DNA from 2 places in the Streptomyces sp. NPDC026246 genome. Region 2 is predicted to be linked to the other one. Evidence: riboswitches for the same ligand, from Rfam matches in the RefSeq annotation. Region 2 holds a riboswitch; the other holds the start of a gene.

Region 1 (8,144 bases), on a different contig from region 2:
TCCCCTTACGTCATGCTCTGTAGCCATGATCCGCAAGTGGAGCGCGTCGTTCGTCCGGGCCGGCAGAGCGGCCCGGGGGTCGTCGGCACCGGTGACGTACTCACTGATCGCCCTGTGCTGCCTGGCCTTCCTGGCCGGGCCCGGTTCGGGCCTGAATCCGGCGTACGGCACGGGCGACGAGCTGCTGGCGGCGCAGCGGGCCTACTTCCGCCGCTGGGGGGTGATCCCCGCGGAGCTGTTCGACGGCTCCGCGCACACCGGCGGCTCGGTGCTCACCCCCGTGACCGCGCTGTTCGTCCACGGCAGCTGGGTGCACCTGCTCGGCAACATGCTCTTCCTCTACGTCTTCGGGGCGATGACCGAGGAACGGATGGGCCGCGTGCAGTTCCTGCTGTTCTACGCCGGCTGCGGCTGCCTGGCCCTGCTGGGCTACGCCGTCGCCAACGCGGACTCGGGGCAGTCCCTGGTCGGGGCCTCGGGGGCGATCTCCGCCGTCCTCGGCGCGTTCCTGTACCTGTTCCCGCGGGCGCGGGTGACCAGTCTCCTGCCGTTCCTGTTCTTCCTGCCGGTGCGGTTCCCGGCGTGGGTCGTACTGCCGTTCTGGGCGGCCCTGCAGTGGCTGGCGGCGGGGCGCGCCTCGGACGGGCCCGGGGTGGCCTACCTGGCCCACCTGATCGGGTTCGGGCTGGGTTTCGGCTACGCGTCCGTCCGCTACGGCCGCCCGACCGGCCCTACTAGAGTGAGGACCGCCCCTGCTCCGGCCCCCGAGGGAGAGAACCAGCCGTGATCACCGCGATCGTCCTCATCAAGACCAGCGTGGACCGGATCCCCGAGATCGCTGAGTCGATCGCGGCGCTGGAGAACGTCAGCGAGGTCTTCTCCGTCACCGGCACCTACGACCTGATCGCGATGGTCCGGGTGAGCCGGCACGAGGACCTGGCCGAGGTCATCCCCGGCCGGATCAGCAAGATCCCCGGTGTGGAGGGCACGGACACGCACGTGGCGTTCCGCACCTACTCGCAGCACGACCTGGAGGCCGCGTTCTCCATCGGCCTGGACGCGTAGGGACGGCGGCTCAGGCGGAGGTGTCCGGCACGCAACGGCCGTCCTCCGTGCGGTAGTTCCACTTCGCCCCGTCGGTCACCAGCTCCCGCACGGCCCGCACGAACCTCTCCACGTGCTCGTCCGGCGTGCCCGCGCCGAAGCTCACCCGGATGGCGTTGAGCGCCTTCTCGCCGGGCGCCGCCTCCGGCGCTCCGCACGCGCCCTGCTGCTGCGGGTCGCCGCCGAGCAGCGTGCGCACCAGCGGGTGGGCGCAGAACAGCCCGTCGCGGACGCCGATGCCGTACTCGGCGGAGAGCGCGGCGGCGAAGTGGGAGCTGTTCCAGCCGTCCACGACGAAGGAGATCACGCCGACACGCGGCGCGTCGTCGCCGAAGAGGGACAGGACCCGGACCTCGGGCACCTCGGCGAGCCCCGCGCGCACCCGGTCGATCAGGTGCTGCTCGCGGGCGACCAGCGTGTCGAACCCGGCCTCGGTGAGGGTCTTGCAGGCGGAGGCGATGGAGTAGGCGCCGATGACGTTCGGGGAGCCGGCCTCGTGGCGGGCGGCGCTGTCGTGCCACTCCACGTCGACGCCGCCGTCCTCCCGGCGCGTGACCGTGCGCGAGGCGCCGCCGCCCGCGAGGTACGGCTCGGCCGCGCGCAGCCAGTCGGACCGGCCTGCGAGCACGCCGGAGCCGAAGGGCGCGTACAGCTTGTGCCCGGAGAAGGCGACCCAGTCGACGTCGAGGTCCGCGACGGAGACGGGGTGGTGCGGGGCCAGCTGGGCGGCGTCGAGCACGATCCGGGCGCCGTGGGCGTGCGCGGCCGCCGCGAGCTCCCGCACGGGCCACAGCTCACCGGTGACGTTGGAGGCACCGGTGACGCACACCAGGGCCGGACCGTGGGGGTCCCGGTCGGCCAGGGCCCGCTCCAGGGTCTCGACGGCCTCGACGTGGCTCCTCGGGGCGTCGAGGCAGGTGACGTGGGCGTCGCGCCAGGGCAGCAGGGAGGCGTGGTGCTCGGTCTCGAAGACGAAGACCCGGCAGTCCTCCGGCAGGGCGGCGGCGAGGAGGTTGAGGGAGTCGGTGGTGGACCGGGTGAACACCACCTGGTCGCCGTCCCGGCAGCCGAGGAACTCCGCGACCGTGCGGCGGGCGTTCTCGAAGAGGTCGGTGGACAGCTGGGACAGGTACCCGGCGCCCCGGTGGACACTGCCGTAGTAGGGCGCGTAGGCGGCGACGTCGTCCCAGACCCGCTGGAGCGCCGGGGCGCTGGCCGCGTAGTCGAGCGCGGCGTAGGTGACCTCTCCGCCGGTCACCAGCGGCACGGTGACATCCCGCCCCAGAACGGGCAGCGGGGCACAAACGGACTGTTCGGCGGCAACGGTGGAGACGGACATGGTGAACTCCCGTGAGATCAGGCGGGACCACCCGCGGGCCCGGAGGGCTGCCGACGGGGGGTGAGGAAAGAAAGAGGGATGCGGAGGCGGGGCTCTGCGGCCCTATCGCATTCGCTGACTCACGGAGAACTCCTCGACGACCAGGACCCCTGGCCCCACACTTGTCAAAAGCGTGCGAGGGGTCCGCGCTTGCCGCAGACCTCGCTGCCTGCGGCCCGGTCTTCACCCGGGGCACCCCGCCACGGACGGAGGGTTGCCGGACAGTCGGCCGGGGCCTCATGACTGTCACTCATGACCTGTTCAGGAACGTACGCGAAGAGATCGGCGCCCCGCAACCCGAGTCCGGATCGCGGGACGCCCTCGTCGCAGCCGCTAGGTCGTGTCCGCAAAGTCCCGCCTGCCCCGCGACGCCTGGCACGCACTCTCGCCGCACCGGACGAAGCCCCAAGTACGATCCAGTACGAGGGACTCCGCCCGGCACGCCGAGAGCACGCACCAGACGCCGCGGGGCCCGCCCTCCGGGCGAACGACGGGACTTTGCGGACACGACCTAGGCGTTGGTCGCGGCCACCCAGCGCTCCAGGGTCCGCTTGGCCGCCCCGGAGTCGATCGACTCCGCCGCCTTCGCCATGCCGGCGCCGATCTGCTCGGCCAGCGTCCCCGTGCCCGGCTCCAGCGCCACCAGGGCCGCCGCCGAGTTGAGCAGGACGGCGTCCCGCACCGGGCCCGTCTCGCCGTCCAGGAGGCGACGGGCGACCTCGGCGTTGTAGGAGGCGTCCGCGCCGCGCAGCGCCTCGACCGGGACCAGCTCCAGACCCACGTCACGCGGGTCGAAGGCCTCCTCGGTCACCGTGCCGTCCCGGACGGTCCAGACCCGGGAGGTGGACGTGGTGGTCAGCTCGTCGAGGCCGTCGTCGCCGCGGAAGACCAGGGACGAGTGACCGCGCCCGGCGAACACGCCCGCGACGATCGGCGCCATGCGCGGGTCGGCCACGCCCACCGCCTGGGCGCGGACCTTGGCGGGGTTGGTCAGCGGGCCCAGGACGTTGAAGATCGTCCGGATGCCCAACTGGCCGCGGGCCGCACCCGCGTAGCGCATCGAGGGGTGGAACTTCGCCGCGAAGCAGAAGGTGATGCCCGCCTCCTCGGCCACGCCGGCCACCCGGTGCGTCGGCAGTTCCAGGTTGACGCCGAGCTTCTCCAGGACGTCCGAGGCCCCGGACGCCGAGGAGGCGGCCCGGTTGCCGTGCTTGACGACCTTGGCGCCCGTGCCGGCGATGACGATGGCCGACATCGTGGAGATGTTGACGGTCTTCGCACCGTCGCCGCCCGTGCCGACGATGTCGACGGCCGGTCCGGGCACCTCGATCACGTTGGCGTGCGCGTACATCGCCCGGACGAACCCGGAGATCTCCTCGACGGTCTCACCCTTGGCGCGCAGCGCGACCACGAAACCGGCGATCTGCGCGTCCGTGGCCTCGCCGCGCATGATCAGGTCCATCGCCCACGCGGTGTCGTCGGCGGTCAGGTCCCGGCCCTGAAGCAGGCCGTTCAGCAGCAGGGGCCAGGAGCGGGCCGCCGCGGTGTCGCCTCCGGCGGGGGTCACAGCGCTCATAAGCCGCTCCAGGGTCAGATGTCCCGCACTGCGGGACGGAATGTCTCGACGCGTCCACCCTATCCAGCCCCGGACAGGGCGAAGGGCCCCGTCCGTACACCGGACGAGGCCCTTCGGTGGCGTGGCGAAGCAGTGATCAGTGGTGGCCGTGGCCGCTCGTGATCTCCCGGTACTCCTCGACGGTGGGCTTGGCGATCTGGGAACCGTCGCCGTAGTAGGCGTCGCTGAGCTTGGCGCGCAGCTTCTCGGAACCCTTCACCTTGCGCTCGACGCCGTTCTCGTCGACCGTCGGGCCGATCTCGGCCGGCTGGTACTGCTCGTGCGCCGTGAGCGTGTACATCTGCTCCTGGCTGAGCGGCTCGTGCACCTCGATGAACTCACCGTGCGGCAGGCGCTTGATGATGCCCGACTCGCGGCCGTGCAGCACCTTCTCCTTGTCCCGGCGCTGCAGGCCGAGGCAGATGCGCTTGGTGACGACGAAGGCGACGACCGGGCCGAGGAAGAACCCGATCCGGACGAACCAGGTGACCGCGTTGATCGACAGGTGGAAGTGGGTCGCGACGATGTCGTTGCCACCGCCGATCAGCATGATCACGTAGCCGGTGACCCAGGCGACACCCACGGCCGTGCGGGTCGGGGCGTTGCGCGGGCGGTCCAGGATGTGGTGCTCGCGCTTGTCCCCGGTGATCCACGACTCGATGAACGGGTACAGGGCGATGATCGCGAGGAACAGGCCGAAGAGGACCAGCGGGATGAACACGCCAAGGACGAGCGTGTGACCCCAGAAGTTGATCTCCCAGCCCGGCATGGCGCGGACCAGACCCTCGGCGAAGCCCATGTACCAGTCGGGCTGGGCACCGGTCGACACCTGGTCGGGACGGTAGGGGCCCAGGACCCAGATCGGGTTGACGGTCGCGATGCCGGCGATGGCCGCGATGACACCGAAGACCAGGAAGAAGAAGCCTCCGGCCTTGGCCATGTAGACCGGCAGCAGTGGCATGCCGACGACGTTCTTGTTGGTCCGTCCGGGACCCGCGAACTGCGTGTGCTTGTGGTAGAAGACCAGGATCAGGTGGCCGACCACGAGCCCGAGCATGATGCCCGGCAGCAGCAGGATGTGGATCGAGTAGAACCGGGCGACGAAGTCGGTTCCCGGGAACTCCCCGCCGAACAGGAACATCGAGATGTACGTGCCCACGATCGGCACGGACAGGATCGCGCCCTGCGTGAAGCGGACACCGGTGCCGGAGAGCAGGTCGTCCGGGAGCGAGTAGCCGGTGAAACCGGTGAACATGCCGAGGACGAACAGCAGGAAGCCGAACAGCCAGTTGATCTCGCGCGGCTTGCGGAACGCGCCGGTGAAGAAGACGCGCATCATGTGCACGAACATGCCGGCGAGGAAGATGATCGCCGCCCAGTGGTGGATCTGCCGGATCAGCAGACCGCCGCGGACGTCGAAGCTGATGTCCAGCGTGGAGGCGAACGCCTCCGACATCAGCTGCCCCTGGAGCGGGACGTAACTGCCGTGGTACTCCACCTCGTTCATCGACGGGTGGAAGAACAGTGTCAGGTACACACCCGTCAGGATGATGATGATGAAGCTGTAGAGGCAGATCTCACCGAGCATGAAGGACCAGTGGTCCGGGAAGATCTTGCGCATGTTGGCCTTGGCCAGGGAGTAGATCCCCAGGCGGCCGTCGGCCCAGTCGGCGACCCGCTCTCCGGCGGGTGCCTTGCGGCGGTCGTCCTTGTTACTCATCCGCGCTCCCAGAAGGCAGGACCGACGGGCTCTTCGAAGTCGCCGAGCGCCTCGAGGTAGCCCTCGTCGTTCACGCCGATGCGCAGCTGCGGCAGGGCGTGACCGGCGGGACCGAAGATCACTCGGGCACCGTCGGACAGGTCGAAGGTGGACTGGTGGCAGGGGCAGAGCACGTGGTGCGTCTGCTGCTCGTACAGGGAGATCGGGCAGCCCACGTGGGTGCAGATCTTCGAGTACGCGACGATGCCCTCGTGCGACCACTCGAGCTCGCGCTTGTCCTTGATGTTGTCCGGCTGGATCCGGACGATCATCAGGGCGGCCTTGGCGATCTCGTTCTGGAAGTCGTGGTCGTGCTCCTCCAGGCCCTCGGGCTTGGCGAAGGTCAGCGAACCGACCGCGACGTCGGAGGGACGCAGCGGCTCGTTGGTGTTCATGTTGACGAGCAGCTTGCCCTTGGACCACAGGGTGTGGCGGAGCTTCTCGCCGGGCAGCGGGCCGAGGTCGCGCAGCAGCACGACACCGGAGAGCGGGACCAGCGTCAGCGCGCCGAGCATGGTGTTGCGGATCAGCTTGCGACGGCCGAGCGCGGACTCCTTGGCGCCCTGCTTGAAATCGGCGAAGACCTTCTCGCGGACTTCGGGCGCCGCCTCGATCGGGTGACGCTCGTCGGCGATCTCCACGTCCGACATCAGGGTGCGGGCCCAGTGGACGGCGCCCGCGCCGATGCAGAACAGCGCGATGCCGAGCGTGACGCCCAGCGCGAAGTTCAGCGCGCTGATGTGGCCCAGCGGGAAGATGTAGACCGACTTGTCGACCGGGATCGCCACGAACGCAGCGATGAAGGCGATGGTGGCCAGCATCGACACCGTGAACATCAGGGCGACCGAGCGCTCGGACCGCTTGGCGGCCTGCTCGTCGATGTCCTGGATCCGGTGCTCGTGGGGCGGCAGGCCCGGGTCGGCGAACGGGTGCTTGTCGTCCGCGACGCTCACCACGCCGTGCTCGTCGTGTCCTGCGGACTGCGCGGCGGGCAGGTTCTCTTCTGGAATGTCTTGGCTACTCATGACTTCTTGGCCTTTGCGGTCCGGGCGGCGACCCATACGGCGACGGCGATCAGTCCGCCGAGACCGAAGATCCAGCCGAACAGACCCTCGCTGACCGGCCCGAGACCGCCCAGCTCGAGGCCGCCGGGGCTCTCGGTCTTCTCGCTGTTGACCGCGTCGAGGTACGCGATGATGTCCTTCTTGTTCTTCTCCGTCAGCGTGGTGTCGGGGAAGGACGGCATGTTCTGCGGGCCGGTCTGCATGGCCTCGTAGATGTGCTTCGGGGTGACGCCCTCGAGGGTCGGCGCGTACTTGCCGTGCGTGAGCGCGCCGCCCTTGCCGGTGAAGTTGTGGCACTGCGCGCAGTTGGTGCGGAACAGTTCACCGCCCTTGGCGATGTCGGCACCCTCGGGGCCGTACTGCTCCTCCGTCGGAACGGACGGACCGGCGCCCAGCGAGGCGATGTACGCCGCGAGCTGGTCGATCTCGGCCTGCGAGTAGATGTTCTTCTTCTCCGGGACCTGGGGGCCCTGGGAGGTGGCGGCCGGCATACGGCCCGTGCCCACCTGGAAGTCGACGGCCGCGGCGCCCACACCCACCAGGCTCGGCCCGTCGGAGGTGCCCTGACCGCCGGTGCCGTGGCAACTGGCGCAGCCGACGGCGTAGAGCTTCTTGCCCTCCTCGATGGTGAGGGACTGGGCGGTTTCGTCGGCCTGCGCCTTGTCCGCGGGTGCGAACACGGCGTACAGCCCCCCGGTGCATGCCAGCGCGAGGAGTAGGACCACGAGCGCCGCCAACGGGTGGCGTCGTCGTGCGGAGAGCTTTTTCACGGATTACCCCGGTGTCAGGATCTTCTGCGTCGATGCTTCTGGGATGCGCGCTTCGTCGAGCACGCGCGGTTGGGGGCCCTGCTACTTGATCATGTAGATCGTGGCGAAGAGGCCGATCCAGACGACATCGACGAAGTGCCAGTAGTAGGACACGACGATCGCAGCGGTCGCCTGCTCGTGGGTGAACCTCCGGGCCGCGTAGGTCCGGCCCAGGACCAGCAGGAAGGCGATGAGACCGCCTGTCACGTGCAGGCCGTGGAAACCGGTGGTCAGGTAGAACACCGAGCCGTACGGGTCGGAGGACAGGGACAGGCCCGCCTCCTTGACCAGCTCCGTGTACTCGAAGACCTGACCGCCGATGAAGATCGCACCCATCACGAAGGTGACGATGAACCACATCCGCAGCTTCTTCACGTCACCGCGCTCGGCGGCGAAGACGCCGAGCTGGCAGGTG
Region 2 (8,144 bases):
GCGGCGGCGGATGGCAGGAACGGTCGCGGTGGTGTCCGCACTGGGCATGACGGCGGTTCTCGGCGGCTGCGGGGCCTCGGACGGCTCGGCCGACGTCACGCTCAGGCTGGTCGCCGCCGACTACGGCGACAGCGCCGCCAACAGCTCGAAGAAGTACTGGGAGAAGCTGGCCGCGGAGTACGAGGCCGACCACCCCGACGTGGACGTCGACGTCAGCGTCTACTCCTGGAACGACGTCGACCGCAAGGTCAAGGAGATGGTCGCGGCCGGTGACCCGCCGGACCTGGCGCAGATCGGCGCGTACGCCGACTACGCGGCGCGCGGCCGGCTCTACAAGGCCGACGAACTGCTCTCCATACCCGTGCAGGCCGACTTCCTGGGGCAGTTGGCCGCCGCCGGGCAGGTGAACGGTGTCCAGTACGGCATGCCGTTCGCCTCCTCCACGCGGGTCCTCTTCTACAACAAGTCCCTCTTCGCCAAGGCCGGCATCACTCCGCCCGAGACCTGGGACGAGCTGGCCGAGGACGCGGAGAAGCTGAAGGCGAAGGGCGTGAAGTACCCCTACGCCCTGCCCCTCGGGCCGGAGGAGGCGCAGGCCGAGACCATGCAGTGGATGCTCGGCGGCGGGGGCGGCTACACCGACACCGCCGGCAGCTACGGCATCGACTCCCCGGACAACATCGGCACGTTCACCTGGCTGAAGGACGAACTGGTCGGCAAGGGCCTGACCGGGCCGGTCGCGCCGGGCAAGCTCAACCGGGCCGCCGCGTTCTCCGCGTTCGCCGAGGGGGAGGTCGGCATGCTGACCGGCCACCCCTCGCTGATGAAGATCGCGGAGAAGAAGGGCGTCGACTACGGGATGGTGCCGCTGCCGGGCAAGGACGGCAGGAGCCGCTCCACCCTCGGTGTCGCCGACTGGATGATGGCCTTCCGCAAGAACGGTCACCGCGACGCGGCCGGGGACTTCCTCGACTTCGTCTACAGCGAGAAGAACGTGCTGGCCTTCTCCCGTGAGTACGACCTGCTGCCGGTGACGAACTCGGCGTCCGCGACCATGGCCGCCGCCGCCCGGGACAAGCACCTCAGGCCGTTCCTGGAGGAACTGCCCGCCTCCGAGATCTACCCGGTGGGCAAGACGTCCTGGGCCGAGGTCAGCGCGCAGGTCAAGCAGCAGATCGGCAAGGCCGTGGCTCCCGGCGGCAGCGTCTCGGGCGTGCTGGGACACCTCCAGGCGTCGGCGAGCCGGGCGGAGAGCGCGGAGTAGCGCGGAGGGGCGCGGCTGTCGGTGGCAGGGGTTACGGTGCCGGGCATGGACGAGGAGAGCGGCGGCGGGACGGGGCTCGGGCGCAGGGAGCGGGACATCCTGGCGCTGGAGGGGCGTGGCTTTCCCGGTCCGGGTGCGAAGGAGCGGGCCATACGGGAGGAGCTGGGTCTCGCGCCGGTCCGCTACTACCAGCTCCTCAACGCCCTGCTGGACGACCCTCGGGCTCTCGCCCATGCGCCGGTGACGGTCAATCGGTTGCGGCGGGTGCGGGATCGCCGTCGGGCGGAGCGCTGACCTGGGGTCGGCCGTCGTCCGCGGGTGCGTGGTGGATTTCGCGCAGTTCCCCGCGCCCCTGAGGGTGCCCGTGGCTGTTCGTCGTCTGCGGGTGCGTGGTGGTTTTCGCGCAGTTCCCCGCGCCCCTGAGGGTGCCCGTCGTTGTTCGTCGTCCGCGGGTGCGGCGTGGCTTTTCGCGCAGTTCCCCGCGCCCCTGAGGGTGGTCCTTCAGGCGATGCGGTCGGCCAGGGCTTGCAGCAGGTGGACCACGCCCTCCGGGCCGTTCACCACCACGTCCGCCCGGTCGCGCAGTTCCGTCACCTCGTCGCTGCCGCTGCACACCAGCAGGCCCGGGGTGCCCTCCGTGCGGAGGGTGTCCACGGCGGCGTAGGCGGGCAGGTCGCCGAGGTCGTCGCCGGCGTACAGGACGCAGCCCGCGCCGATCTCGCGGGCGAAGCCGGTCAGGGCGACGCCCTTGTCCATGCCGGGCGGGCGCAGTTCCAGGACCATGCGGCCGGGCTCGACGATCAGGCCGTGGCGGGTCGCCAGGCCGGTGAGCGGTTCGCGCAGGGCCTCGAAGGTGCCCTGCGGGTCGGCCGCGCGCCGGGTGTGCACGGCCACGGCCCGGCCCTTGTCCTCCACCCGGGCCCCGCTGCCCGCCAGCAGCCCGGGCAGCTCGGCGCGCACGGCGTCGACCCCCGGGTGCGCCGGCGGGGCGGTGACCTCTCCGGTGCGGGCGTCCCAGCGCTCGGCGCCGTAGTGCCCGAGGACGACCAGGTGCTCCAGACCGGGCGCGTCCGCGAAGGCGCCGTTGCGCACGGCGACCTCGGCCGGCCGGCCGGTGATCACCGCGACGGCGGCCACCTTCGGCGCGAGCGCCGCGAGTGCGGACAGGGCCTCCGGGTGGGCCCGGGCCTGGTCGGGATCGGCCACGATCGGCGCGAGCGTCCCGTCGAAGTCGAGGCCGATCAGGGCCTTGCCGGGGCCGCCCAGCAGGGCGTCCAGGCCCTTGTGCCCCGCCTCGGTGACGGGGACGGGCAGCGGCTGGGAGGCGGGCGTGGTGCTCATCGGCCGCTCAGCCCCTCAGCGCGTCGAGCTGCTCGACGAACCAGCGGGCCGGCGGCAGAGCCGTGGCCGCCGCCGCCAGGCGCTTGCTGCGTTCGGCGCGCTCCTCCGGGCGCATCGACAGGGCCTCGTGCAGGGCCTCGGCCGTGCCGGTGACGTCGTACGGGTTGACCGTGATCGCGTCCTCGCCCAGCTCCTCGTGCGCCCCCGCCTCCCGGGACAGCACCAGCGCGCAGCCCCCGTCGGAGACGACCGGGACCTCCTTGGCCACCAGGTTCATCCCGTCGCGGATGGGGTTGACCAGGGCCACGTCGGCCAGCCGGTAGGCGGCCAGGGAGCGGGCGAAGTCGTCCTTGACGTGCAGCACGACCGGCGTCCAGCCCGGCGTGCCGAACTCGGCGTTGATCTCGTCGGCCAGGCGCTGCACCTCGGCCGTGTAGTCCCGGTACACCGCGAGGTCCTGCCGGGAGGGGTAGGCGAAGGCCACGTGCACCACGCGCTCGCGCCACTCGCCGTGGGCCTGGAGCAGCCGCCGGTAGGCCAGCAGGCCGCGCACGATGTTCTTCGACAGCTCGGTGCGGTCGACCCGGACGATGGTGCGGCGGCCCTCGCCGATCTCCTGCCGCAGCGCGGTGATCCGTTCCTCGACGTCCGGCTCGTGGGCCCGCTCGCGCAGGAAGTCCGCGTCGGCGCCCAGGCCGTGCACCCCGATCCGCGTGCCGCCGAGACCGCCCGCGAACCGCTCGGCGCAGGCGGTGAACGCGTCCGCCCAGCGCTGGGTGAGGAAGCCGAGCCGGTCCGCGCCGAGCATGCCGCGCAGCACCTGCCCGGCCACGTCGTCCGGCAGCATCCGGAAGTACTCGGGCGGCGCCCACGGCGTGTGCGAGAAGTGGCCGATCCTGAGGTCCGGGCGCAGCTCGCGCAGCATGCCCGGCACCAGCGTCAGGTGGTAGTCCTGCACCACGACCGCCGCGCCCTGCGCCGCCTCCTCGGCCAGCGCCTCGGCGAACGCCCGGTTGTACGTCTCGTAGGACGCCCACTGGCGGCGGAACTCCGCGTCGAAGACCGGCTCCAGGGGAGTCTGGTAGAGCATGTGGTGGACGAACCACAGCACCGAGTTGGCGATGCCGTTGTAGGCGTCGGCGTGCACGTCGGCCGGGATGTCCAGCATCCGCACGCCCTCCTCGCCGACCCCGCGGGCCACCGCCGCGCGGTCGCCGTCGGACAGCGCCGAGCAGACCCACAGGGAGTCCGCGTCGGAGCCGATCGCCGAGAGCCCCGAGACCAGTCCGCCGCCGCCCCGTCTGGCGTTCAGCGAACCGTCGTCACCGACCGTGTAGGAGACCGGGCCGCGGTTGGAGGCCACCAATACCCGTGCAGAACCGTGCGTCGAACCCATAGGCCTCAACCTAGCCCGGCCTGTAAACGCTCAAACGTACGGACCTGCCGCGCCCGGCCGAAAACAGCCCGGGTCAGGCGGCCCGCCGCGCCTGGTACTCGGCGATCTCCACCATCGGCGGGCGTTCCTCGGTGTCCACGGAGTACGTCCGCGGTTCGAAGCCGTCCCCGGTCCGCTCGAACTGGGTGAGGGACGGCCGGATCAGATGCCCCCGGGCCAGCCGCAGCTGGGCCGTGCGGTAGATCTCGGCGGCCATCCGGCCGAGCGCCTGCCCGTCCTGGTGCCGGTGCTTGCGCACCCCCAGGTCGACCTGGCCGAGCGCGTCGAGGCCCGCCAGGTGCAGGGCGTCGACGAGCACGCCCAGTTCGACGCCGTACCCGACGGGGAAGGGCAGCTGCTCCAGCAGGGAGCGGCGGGCCGCGTACTCGCCGCCCAGCGGCTGCACGAACCCGGCGAGCCGCGGCCAGTGCATGTTGAGCAGGGGGCGCGCCATCAGCTCCGTGACCCGGCCGCCCTGCCCGGCGGCGGCGCCGAGGGGACGGTCGTACATGCCCTTGACGAGCTCGACCTCCGGGTCGGTCAGCAGCGGGCCCACGATGCCGGAGACGAAGTCGGACGAGAACTCCCGCAGGTCCGCGTCGACGAAGCAGACGATGTCGCCGCGGGTGACCAGCAGCGAGCGCCACAGCACCTCGCCCTTGCCGGGCAGGGCGGGCAGGCGGGGCAGGATCGCGTCCCGGTGCACCACCGTCGCGCCCGCGGCGGCGGCCACCTCGGACGTGCGGTCGGCCGACCCCGAGTCGATCACGACCAGCTCGTCGACGAGCGGCACCCGCAGCATGAGGTCGTGGCGGATCGCGGCGGCGATGTCGCCGACGGTCTCCTCCTCGTTCAGGGCGGGCAGCACCACGCTGACCGTGCGGCCCGTGCGCTGCTTGGCCGCCAGGAGGCTGTGGAGGGGACGGTCGTGCACGGACCAGGAACGGGCGCTCAGCCAGCGCTCGACTTCTTCCAGCACCGTGGCTGCTCCTTGCGTTCTCTCGGCGGGACGAATGTGACGCGTCTCGCGGTTCGGACGACTATCTCAACTGTCCTGGTCGTCGGTTACAGTCTTGAACAACGCGGATGACCCTCGCATGTCCGGGGTCGCCCGCCGCCTACAACCACATACAGCTCATCCAGAGGGGCAGAGGGAAACGGCCCGATGAAGCCCCGGCAACCCTCCAGTCGGTTCTCGTAGGTCACTGCTGACCACTCCGCGAGGCTCCCGGCTAGGGAAGGTGCCAAATCCGTCTCACGGCGAGATGCGTCGTGAGGAAGATGAGGAGAAAGGGCCTCGCCTCACATGGCTGTGCAGACTGTTGCAAGCACCACGAACTCCACCGTAGACCTCGGCCCGGCCGCCGCTCTGAGCTGCCGCGAGTGCGGTCACCGCGTGCCTCTCGGCCCGGTCTTCGCCTGCGAGGAGTGTTTCGGCCCGCTGGAGATCGCCTACGACTTCTCGGCCTACGACACCGAAGAGCTCCGCAAGCGCATCGAAGCGGGACCCGCGAACATCTGGCGCTACGCCCCGCTGCTGCCGGTCCCGGCGGACGTGGCGGACAAGCCGAACATCAACCCGGGCTGGACCAAGCTGGTCAAGGCCGACAACCTGGCCCGCGAGCTGGGCGTCGACCCCGGCAAGCTGTTCGTCAAGGACGACTCCGGCAACCCGACGCACTCCTTCAAGGACCGGGTCGTCGCCCAGGCCCTGGAGGCCGCCCGCGCCTTCGGCTTCACCACCCTGTCCTGCTCCTCCACCGGCAACCTGGCCGGCGCGGTGGGTGCCGCCGCCGCCCGCGCCGGCTTCCGCTCGTGCGTGTTCATCCCGCACGACCTGGAGCAGGGCAAGGTCGTCATGGCCGCGGTCTACGGCGGCGAGCTCGTCGGCATCGAGGGCAACTACGACGACGTGAACCGCTTCTGCTCGGAGCTGATCGGCGACCCGGCCGGTGAGGGCTGGGGCTTCGTCAACGTCAACCTGCGCCCCTACTACGCGGAGGGCTCCAAGACCCTCGCGTACGAGATCTGCGAGCAGCTCGGCTGGCGGCTGCCGGACCAGCTGGTCGTGCCGATCGCCTCCGGCTCGCAGCTCACGAAGATCGACAAGGGGCTGCAGGAGCTGATCAAGCTCGGCCTCGTCGAGGACAAGCCGTACACGATCTTCGGTGCGCAGGCCGAGGGCTGCTCGCCGGTGTCGACGGCGTTCAAGGCCGGGCACGACGTGGTGCGTCCGCAGAAGCCGGACACGATCGCCAAGTCCCTGGCGATCGGCAACCCGGCGGACGGGCCGTACGTGCTGGACATCGCGCGGCGGACCGGTGGTGCGGTGGAGGACGTGACGGACGAGCAGGTCGTCGACGCGATCAAGGTCCTGGCCAGGACCGAGGGGATCTTCGCGGAGACCGCCGGCGGGGTGACCGTGGGCGTGACGCGCAAGCTGATCGCGAACGGGGTGCTCGACCCCACGAAGACCACCGTGGTGCTGAACACCGGGGACGGTCTGAAGACGCTGGACGCGGTGGCGGGCACGGGGCTGACCGCGACCATCCGGCCCAGCCTGGAGTCGTTCCGGGATGCCGGGCTCGTCTGATCGTTGTTCGCTGCGGGCCGGTGGGGGCCGGTCGCGCAGTTCCCCGCGCCCCTGAGGGTGCGCCCCAGCCGTAGCTTCGACAAAACCGGAGGTCATGTTCCGATGAGCGTCACCGTTCGCATCCCCACCATCCTGCGCACCTACACGGGCGGGCAGGCCGAGGTCGCCGCCGAGGGCGCGAACCTCGGGGAGGTCATCGCCGACCTGGAGAAGAACCACACCGGGATCGCCGCCCGGGTGCTGGACGACCAGGGCAAGCTGCGGCGGTTCGTCAACGTGTACGTCAACGACGACGACGTGCGGTTCGAGCAGGGTCTGGAGACGGCCACGCCGGACGGTGCCGGAGTGTCGATCATTCCGGCTGTCGCCGGCGGCTGAATCCGGCCGACCGGCTTGATTGTTACCTTGAGTAATGCCGGTCACCGAGCGTGCATCGAATTGCCCTCACCGTGAGAGAAGCGGAGGGGGCAATTCTGTGTGATTGAGCGCGGTACAGTTGGGGAACGCGTTCCGGATCCACCGACCGGAACCCTGAATTCCTGCCGCGAGCCCGACAAGATGTAGCCAAAGTGTGCGCGTCTTTCGCGGCTTTTGTTCTTTTTGTGTGGCCCGACTTGCCCTGAATTCGGGCGAATTCTCCCCACATTCCGGACCCTGAGCGTCCAGAATTCTCGTCCGATTGACCTGTTGCAGACGGCAGTTGGACAGATACATTCAGCCGCGGTCGACGCGTTCCGGCGCACGCCCCCAACCGTGGGGGGTGAGGTCTGACCCGGATCCGCGAAGTGTGGATCTGTGCAAGGGCCAGTAATAGGGGAGTTAGGCATGGCTCAGGGCACCGTCAAGTGGTTCAACGCGGAGAAGGGGTACGGCTTCATCGCGGTCGACGGTGGTGCGGATGTTTTCGTCCACTACAGCGCGATCCAGATGGACGGCTACCGCACCCTGGAAGAGGGCCAGCGGGTCGAGTTCGAGATCTCGCAGGGCCAGAAGGGGCCGCAGGCCGACATGGTTCGCGTCTCTGCCTGAACGCGCACCACGACCAAAAGCTCACGCGACCGGTCTTCGCAGAAGGGTCCGCATCCCCCGGGGTGCGGGCCCTTCCGCTTGCCCGGGAGGCGCGCGGGGGCGTGTTCGCGGGCGGGCTGAGCGCCCCATCCGCTCCGGGGGGCGCTTGCGCCCGCCCGTCACCCGACCGCCACCCCTCGATGAGCACCCGCTGCGCGGGCGCGCCTTGCACTCTGGGGGGTCGAGTGCTAATCATTGGCGTTAGCACTCTGAAGGTGAGAGTGACAACGTAAGGACCGGGTCGGTGAGGCCCGCAGGCCGAAGTGGGAAGGAACCACGAGGCCGGCGAGCCGTCCGTCGCGGGCGCGGGCGCGGTCCTGGAGTCATCACCCCCAGTCCTGGAGGGACCACTTCACATGGCCAAGATCATCGCGTTCGACGAGGAGGCGCGGCGCGGCCTCGAGCGCGGCATGAACCAGCTCGCGGACGCCGTGAAGGTGACG

What was found. Region 2 has a riboswitch for S-adenosylmethionine ahead of thrC (threonine synthase). Riboswitches for the same ligand answer to the same signal wherever they lie in the genome.
Region 1: it holds a riboswitch for S-adenosylmethionine, as region 2 does, so the genes downstream of both, ACZ4M5_RS24050 (aminotransferase class V-fold PLP-dependent enzyme) here and thrC (threonine synthase) in region 2, are expected to answer to the same signal.

What each region holds. Positions count from the first base shown of each region.
Region 1 covers NZ_JBVHPJ010000010.1:3,384-11,527, reverse strand. Annotated here, with positions in the region: gene ACZ4M5_RS24060 (rhomboid family intramembrane serine protease) at 26-787, shown strand; gene ACZ4M5_RS24055 (Lrp/AsnC family transcriptional regulator) at 784-1,065, shown strand; gene ACZ4M5_RS24050 (aminotransferase class V-fold PLP-dependent enzyme) at 1,076-2,443, opposite strand; SAM riboswitch class IV at 2,624-2,740, opposite strand; gene trpD (anthranilate phosphoribosyltransferase) at 2,994-4,058, opposite strand; gene qcrB (cytochrome bc1 complex cytochrome b subunit) at 4,195-5,817, opposite strand; gene qcrA (cytochrome bc1 complex Rieske iron-sulfur subunit) at 5,814-6,881, opposite strand; gene qcrC (cytochrome bc1 complex diheme cytochrome c subunit) at 6,878-7,690, opposite strand; gene ctaE (aa3-type cytochrome oxidase subunit III) at 7,772-8,144, opposite strand, start outside.
Region 2 covers NZ_JBVHPJ010000016.1:42,857-51,000, reverse strand. Annotated here, with positions in the region: gene ACZ4M5_RS30560 (ABC transporter substrate-binding protein) at 11-1,264, shown strand; gene ACZ4M5_RS30555 (DUF3263 domain-containing protein) at 1,310-1,558, shown strand; gene otsB (trehalose-phosphatase) at 1,766-2,605, opposite strand; gene ACZ4M5_RS30545 (alpha,alpha-trehalose-phosphate synthase (UDP-forming)) at 2,613-4,001, opposite strand; gene ACZ4M5_RS30540 (glucosyl-3-phosphoglycerate synthase) at 4,075-5,019, opposite strand; SAM riboswitch class I at 5,173-5,328, shown strand; gene thrC (threonine synthase) at 5,347-6,633, shown strand; gene ACZ4M5_RS30530 (MoaD/ThiS family protein) at 6,736-7,011, shown strand; gene ACZ4M5_RS30525 (cold-shock protein) at 7,459-7,662, shown strand; gene groL (chaperonin GroEL) at 8,058-8,144, shown strand, end outside.